One region of the Alkalispirillum mobile genome, then DNA from elsewhere that is predicted to be linked to it. Evidence: predicted binding sites of a transcription regulator. Region 1 holds the regulator's gene; the other holds the start of a gene.
What was found. Region 1 encodes FNR, which switches genes on or off when oxygen is low (the NO sensors DNR and NnrR bind a similar motif). Its sites were predicted from a motif close to TTGATNTANATCAA; they were not measured.
Positions count from the first base shown of each region.

Region 2: the regulator FNR is predicted to act here: its motif matches at 1,693-1,706, upstream of hemN (oxygen-independent coproporphyrinogen III oxidase).

Region 1 covers NZ_RCDA01000001.1:1,434,593-1,437,999, forward strand. The annotation lists gene DFR31_RS06825 (hypothetical protein) at 1-163, opposite strand, end outside; gene DFR31_RS06830 (Hsp20/alpha crystallin family protein) at 312-764, shown strand; gene fnr (fumarate/nitrate reduction transcriptional regulator Fnr) at 834-1,622, opposite strand; gene trxA (thioredoxin) at 1,738-2,601, opposite strand; gene DFR31_RS06845 (SAM-dependent methyltransferase) at 2,697-3,407, shown strand, end outside.
Region 2 covers NZ_RCDA01000001.1:226,194-229,600, forward strand. The annotation lists gene DFR31_RS01155 (BCCT family transporter) at 1-192, opposite strand, end outside; gene hemN (oxygen-independent coproporphyrinogen III oxidase) at 211-1,602, opposite strand; gene fabB (beta-ketoacyl-ACP synthase I) at 1,803-3,020, opposite strand; gene fabA (bifunctional 3-hydroxydecanoyl-ACP dehydratase/trans-2-decenoyl-ACP isomerase) at 3,076-3,407, opposite strand, start outside.

The sequences.
Region 1 (3,407 bases):
CGGCTACCCGATCGTAATCCGCGCTCCACTCTGCCGGCAGCCCCTCCAGCGCCTCTTCCAGGGCCAAGCGCCCCTCACGGTCCGCCCAGGCCTGCAGGCCGAGCACGGCCACGGCACCGACCACCGCCAGTGCCACCAACCCATGCCAGTAACGCAGCTTCATAGTGGGCCTACCCCAATCATCACGATTCAGAGGGCGAAACCATACCACGAGGCCGATTCCGCCTCTTGAAAAATCCGGCGCGCGCCCTATCTAACAGAGTGAGGACATCAAACAACCGGTCAGCAATCATTCATGGGAGGTGATTGTCATGGCGATCGTACGGTACGACCCGTGGAACACCCTGCGTCAGATCCAAGGCGATCTGGACCGCATGTTCGGCCAGCGCGGCCCGCTGGCGGCCGATGAGGCCGAGAGCGCAGAGACCGCCGGGCAGTGGCTGCCGGCCGTAGACATCTCGGAGGACGAGAAGGCCTACCACATCCATGCGGATCTGCCGGGGGTGGCACCGGAGGACATCGAGATCAGCATGGATCAGGGCGTGCTCGCCATTAAGGGCTCGCGCGAGTCGGAGAGCACCGAGAGCGAGCAGGGCTGGAAGCGCGTGGAACGGGCCCGCGGCACCTTCTACCGCCGGTTCTCGCTCCCGGAGTCGGTGGATGCTGAAAACATCGAGGCGCGCTCCCGCAACGGCGTACTGGAGGTGACGGTCCCCAAGAAGGTCGCACCGCCTGCTCAGCGTATCGAGGTGAAAGCGGAATAACGCGGGCCGGGGCCGCGGGCACGCCCCCGCCGGCCCCACTCCTTCCCGAAACGCCGGGACTGCCCGGGGTCAATCCGCCGATGAAGGCCCGGACAGGGTGGGCCGGCCGCAGGGGCGCTCCTGGCAGTGCCCGGCCAGCCGCTCCAGGCTTGCCGGCTCCTTGAGGGTGATTTCCTTGCCCCGGCTGTGCAGCCACCCCTGCTCCTGGAAACGCCGGAACAGCCGGCTCATGGTTTCCGGCGCCAGCCCAAGGTAGTTACTGAGGTCACTGCGCGACATGGGCAGACGGAAGCGCGTCGCCGACAGCCCCCGGCGGGCGAACCGCTCGGAGAAATTCAGCAACAGGATGGCCAGGCGCTCCTCGGCGTTCCGCCGGGCCAGGGCGTGGAGCATCTCGTGGTCCTGGAAGATCTCCTTGCTCATCAGACGAAGGAGCTGGCGCTGGAGGTCGGGAATGGCCCGGGCCAGTTCCTCCAGCTCCGGGAAGGGGATCTCGCAGATGCTGGAGGTCTCCAGCGCCCGCGCCTCGCAGGGATGCTCACCCAGGCTGACCGCATCCAGCCCGATCATCTCCCCCGGCATGTGAAAACCGGTGACCTGCTCCTCGCCATCGCGGGAGATGGTATAAGTCTTCAGTGCACCGGCCCGCACGGCATACACCGCACGGAAGCCATCCCCCTCCCGGAAGAGCACATCGCCCCGACGCAACGGGCGCTGACGCTGCAGGATCTCGTCCAGACGCCGAACGTGCTCGTCATCCAACCCCTTGGGAAGACAGAGGCTGAACAGGGAGCAATCGCTACAGGCGCCCTTGGAGCCTGCCAATTGCACTACCCTTTCTCCCTGCCAGTGCGCCATACGGATACCCCGCCGGAGGGCGGCCTTGCGGCCGGCATGAAAACCAGGCAACAGAATACCGCCAATGCCGCTGCCCGTACAAAGCGAACCGTCGCCGGTGTGAGGGGCGGCGCCCTCAATAGAGGCTCTGGAACAACCGGCTGCGGTACTGCCGGACCAACGGGTCCTCGGCACCCAGCAGATCAAACACCCGCAGCAGGGTATCCCGCCCGCGATCATCGCCCCACTGGCGGTCGTGGCGCACAATCCAGAGCAAGTGCTCCAGGGCCGGCTCATTCTCCCCGGCCAGCACCTGGTAAAGGGCGAGCCCGTGGCGCGCTTCGGTATCGGCCGGGTCCTGCTCCAGCCGTGCGGCCAGGGCATCGCGGCCAGGCAGGTCCGCCAGCTGCTCGGAAAAAGCCCGGTGCGCCTTGATCCCCTTGCACCGCGGGTCGTGACGGGCATCATCCGGCAGCTCGGCGACTATGGCCTCGGCCTTCTCCGGCTCGCCGGTCTGCATCAGCGCATGGGCCAGATCAAGGGCCACCTCCTGATCGTCCGGCCGGTCCGAGCGGGCCTGCTCCAGGAGCGGGATCGCGCCCTGCAGGTCTCCGGCGGCCACAAGCTCCCGCGCCTGCTCCAGCGGATCGGCTTGCGGGGCCTGCACATGCTGATCCAGGAAACGGCGCAGCTCACCCTCCGGGAGCGCACCGGTGAACTGGTCCAGCACCTGCCCCTGGGAGACCAGGATGACGGTGGGCAGGCTGCGCACACCCACCTGGGCAGCAATCGCCTGCTGCTCGTCGCAATTGACTCGTGCCAGGCGGAAGGCGCCGCGGTATTCCTCGGCCAGCTTCTCCAGCAGGGGCATGAGGGTCTTGCAGGGCTGGCACCACTCGGCCCAGAAATCCACCAGGACCGGTTGCTGCATGGAGCCTTCCAGCACCTCTGACTGGAAGTTGTCCATGGTGATATCGATAATATGTGGTGAGGTAGTCACAGGCACTCCCATACTGTGCGTCGGCATGGTCGACGAAATGAATCTATCCTGAGAGCAAACACCCTGGTTGACGGACGGTCAAAAGGGGCGTCGTCATGCTCTTGGAACGCTTATTATCGCGCATTGTGACGGAGGGACGGCTGGAGGTCATCCTCCCCGATAACAAGCGACTGGGATTCGGCCCGGGCAACACCCCGCACGTCGTGGTGAGGCTCAAGGACTGGGCCACGGTCCGGCGCCTGGGGCTGCGCCCCGATCTGGAGCTGGGCGAGGCCTGGATGGACCAGCGCCTGAAACTGGAACAGGGCAGTCTGCGCGAGCTGCTTACCATCGCCTGCGGGGCGTTGCGGGAGCTGGAACAGACCGGCTGGCACCGGTTACAACGCCGCCTCCTGCGCCCCTTCCGCTACCTGGCGCAGTTCAACCCGCTGTACCGGGCGCGGCGCAACGTCGCGCACCACTACGACCTGTCCGGCGAGTTGTTCGACCTCTTCCTCGACAGCGACCGCCAGTACTCCTGCGCCTACTTCGAGACCGGGGCGGAGAGCCTGGAGGAGGCCCAGGCGAAGAAAAAGCGCCACCTGGCCGCCAAGCTCTGCCTGGCACCGGACCAGAGGGTCCTGGACATCGGCAGCGGCTGGGGCGGCATGGGCCTGTCCCTGGCCCGTTACGCCCCGGTGGATGTTACCGGGGTCACGCTCTCCACGGAGCAACTGGAGGTGGCTACCCGGCGCGCTGCGCAAGCCGGCCTGGACGACCGGGTCCGGTTCCGGCTCCAGGATTACCGGGAAGAAACCGGCCCCTAT
Region 2 (3,407 bases), 1.2 Mb from region 1:
CGGGTGCAGCAATACCGCCAGTACGAAGACCAGGAGTGCCGCGACGGCGATGGTATAGACCCAACCGAACTGGTGGATCAGCACCCGATTCAGTTGCTCCATCGCCCGCCCAACGGGCTCGGTCCACACGGCACCGCTGATGACCAGCGCCAGCACGATGCCCGCAGAGGGGAGAAAGACCCGCGGATTCATGGCGCCCCCGGCGCGCGATCAGATGACCTTACTGTAGCGGGTGTCGCCCTTGTCGGCATGCAGATAGGCATCGAAGGCCATGGCCACGTGGCGCAGTAGCAGACGCCCACGGGGCTCAACCTGCAGGGTATTGCCCTCGATGCGAACCAGGCCATCGGCCTGCATGCCTTGCAGGCGTTCCAGGGCATCCCGGAAATAGTTATGGAAGACGATGTCGTAGCGCTGTTCCACCTCGCGGAAGTCCACCCGGGAGTGGCACATGATCTCGGTGATCACGTCCCGACGCAGCTGGTCGTCGGTGGTGAGCTCAACACCGCGGAACACCGGCAGCCGCCCGGCATCCAGTCGCTCGTAGTAGGCATCGATATCGCGCAGGTTCTGGCTGTAGGTCTCGCCCACCTTGCCGATGGAGGTGACGCCGAGACCCACCAGATCGCACTCCGCGCGGGTGGAGTACCCCTGGAAGTTTCGGTGCAGCGTGCCGGCGCGCTGGGCGCGGGCCAGTTCGTCGTCCGGCAGGGCAAAATGATCCATGCCGATGTAAACATACCCGGCCTCGGTGAGCCGGTTGATGGTCTGCTCCAGGATGGCGAGCTTTTCGTCCGGTCCCGGCAGGTCGCCGTCGCGGATCTGCCGTTGCACCTTGAACAGGTGGGGCAGGTGGGCGTAGTTGTAAATGGCGATGCGCTCGGGCCGCAGTTCCAGCGTCCGGTCCAGGGTCCGGGCGTAGGTCTCCACCGTCTGCAGGGGCAGCCCGTAAATCAGGTCCATGTTAGTGGAACGGAAACCGCAACTGCGGGCCTTCTTGATGACGCGGGCCGTGGTTTCGTAGGGCTGGATGCGGTTGACGGCCTTCTGCACATCCGGGTCAAAGTCCTGGACGCCGACACTGATGCGGTTAAACCCGAGTTCAGCCAGCAGCTCAATGGTGGTGTCGCGGACCGCACGCGGATCGATCTCTATCGAGAACTCGCGCTCCGGGCCCTTCTCCAGGGAGAAGTGGCGGGAGAGCATTTCCATGACCCGGACCAGGTCTTCGTCATTCAGGTAGGTCGGCGTGCCGCCGCCGAAGTGCAGCTGCTCCACCCGGCGGTCGCTGTCAAACAGCTGGCCCTGCAACGCCACCTCTTTTTCGAGGTAGTCCAGGTACTTGCCTGCGCGGGCGTAGTTTCCGGTGATGATCTTGTTGCAGGCGCAGTAGAAGCAGACCGTGTCACAGAAGGGGACGTGGACGTAGAGCGACAGCGGCCGCGGGATCGGGTCCTCGTTGCTTCGTGCGGCAACTTCGGCGTAGGCCTGGTCGTCAAACCCCTCGTGGAACTGCGGTGCCGTGGGGTACGAGGTGTACCGGGGGCCGCTGACGTTGTATTTGGCCAGCATGGCCGGGTCAAATTGCAGTGTTTGGTCCATGACGAATCGCACAATGCCGGGAGTTGGTGTCACAGCGCGGAGCGCTGTAGCTATAAGCGTTCAAAATAAGGGACCCGTTACCGTTACGTCTTGATTCAGGTCATGAGAGTTTCTGAAAAAACAAAAAGGCAGGTATGCGTTGCCGGCATACCTGCCTTCGATCAATTCCGCCCGGGCTCCCGCCCGGTGGATGGAATCGGTCAGTCGTTGTAGCGGCGGAAGATCAGGGTGGAATTGGTACCACCGAAACCGAAGCTGTTGGACATGACCGTGTTCAGGGTGACCCCATCACGAGCCTCGGTGACGATAGGCACGTCCTTGGCCTCCGGGTCGATGTTCTCGATGTTGATCGAGGGGGAGATGAAGCCTTCCTTGAGCATCAGCAACGAGTAGATGGCCTCCTGTACACCGGCCGCCCCCAGAGAGTGTCCGGTGAGCGACTTGGTGGCACTGACCGGCGGGATGTCCTCGCCGAAGACCTCGCGCATGGCCTTCAGCTCCGCGAGGTCGCCCACCGGCGTGCTAGTGCCGTGGGCATTGACGTAGTCGATCGGGCTGTCGACGGTCTCCAGCGCCTGGCGCATGCAGCGCGCGGCACCTTCGCCGGAGGGGGCCACCATGTCGTACCCGTCGGAGGTGGCGCCGTAACCCACCAGTTCGCCGTAGATCTTGGCGCCGCGGGCCAGGGCGTGATCCAGCGCCTCGATCACGAGCATGCCGCCACCACCGGCAATGACGAAGCCATCCCGGTCCGCATCGTAGGTGCGGGACGCCTTCTCGGGGGTGTCGTTGTACTTGGTGGACAGGGCGCCCATGCCGTCGAACAGCATGCTCAGGGACCAGTGCTCCTCCTCGCCACCGCCGGCGAAAATCATGTCCTGCTTGCCGAGCTGAATCTGCTCCATGGCGGAGCCGATGCAGTGAGCGCTGGTGGCGCAGGCGGAGGTGATGGAGTAGTTGAGGCCCTTGATCTTGAAAGGGGTCGCCAGACAGGCGGATACGGTGCTGCCCATGGTGCGGGTGACACCGTAGGGCCCGATCTTGCGCACACCCCGGTTCTTGAGGGTCTCGGCGGCCTGCACCACGTTGGCGGTGGAGGCGCCGCCGGAGCCGGCGATCAAACCAACCCGGGGGCTGGAGACCGCCTCAGCGCTCAGGCCGGCGTCCTGCATGGCCTGTTCCATGGCGATGTAGGAGAAGGCCGCGGCATCGCCCATGAATCGGAGCGATTTGCGCGGTATATGATCGGACAGATCGATATCCACGGACCCGGCCACCAGGCTGCGTAGACCGACCTCCTCGTATTCCGGCTTGAATTTGATGCCCGAACTGCCGTTACGCAAGGCCTCAGTCACCGAGCTCTGGTCGGTGCCGATGCAGGAGACAATGCCCATTCCAGTGACGACTACTCGACGCACGGTAGACTCCTCGAAACTGAATCAGTGGTTATTGAAACTTACAACCCGTAGCAGGTTAACCCCGGCCTTTGCTGAGGTCGCCCGGATCCTGAAACAGCCCCACCTTCAGGTCCTTGGCCGTGTAGATCTGCTCACCATCCACGGACACCCAACCATCGGCAATCCCCATGACCAGGCGACGGTTAATGACGCGCTTGAAAGCGATCTCGTAGGTGACCTTTTCGTGCTCCGGGAGAATCTGGCCGGAGAACTTCACCTCCCCGCAGCCGAGGGCGCGCCCCTTCCCTGTGCCGCCGATCCAGCCCAGGTAGAAGCCCACGAGTTGCCAAAGGGCGTCCAGCCCCAGACACCCGGGCATGACCGGATCCCCCGGGAAATGGCAGCGGA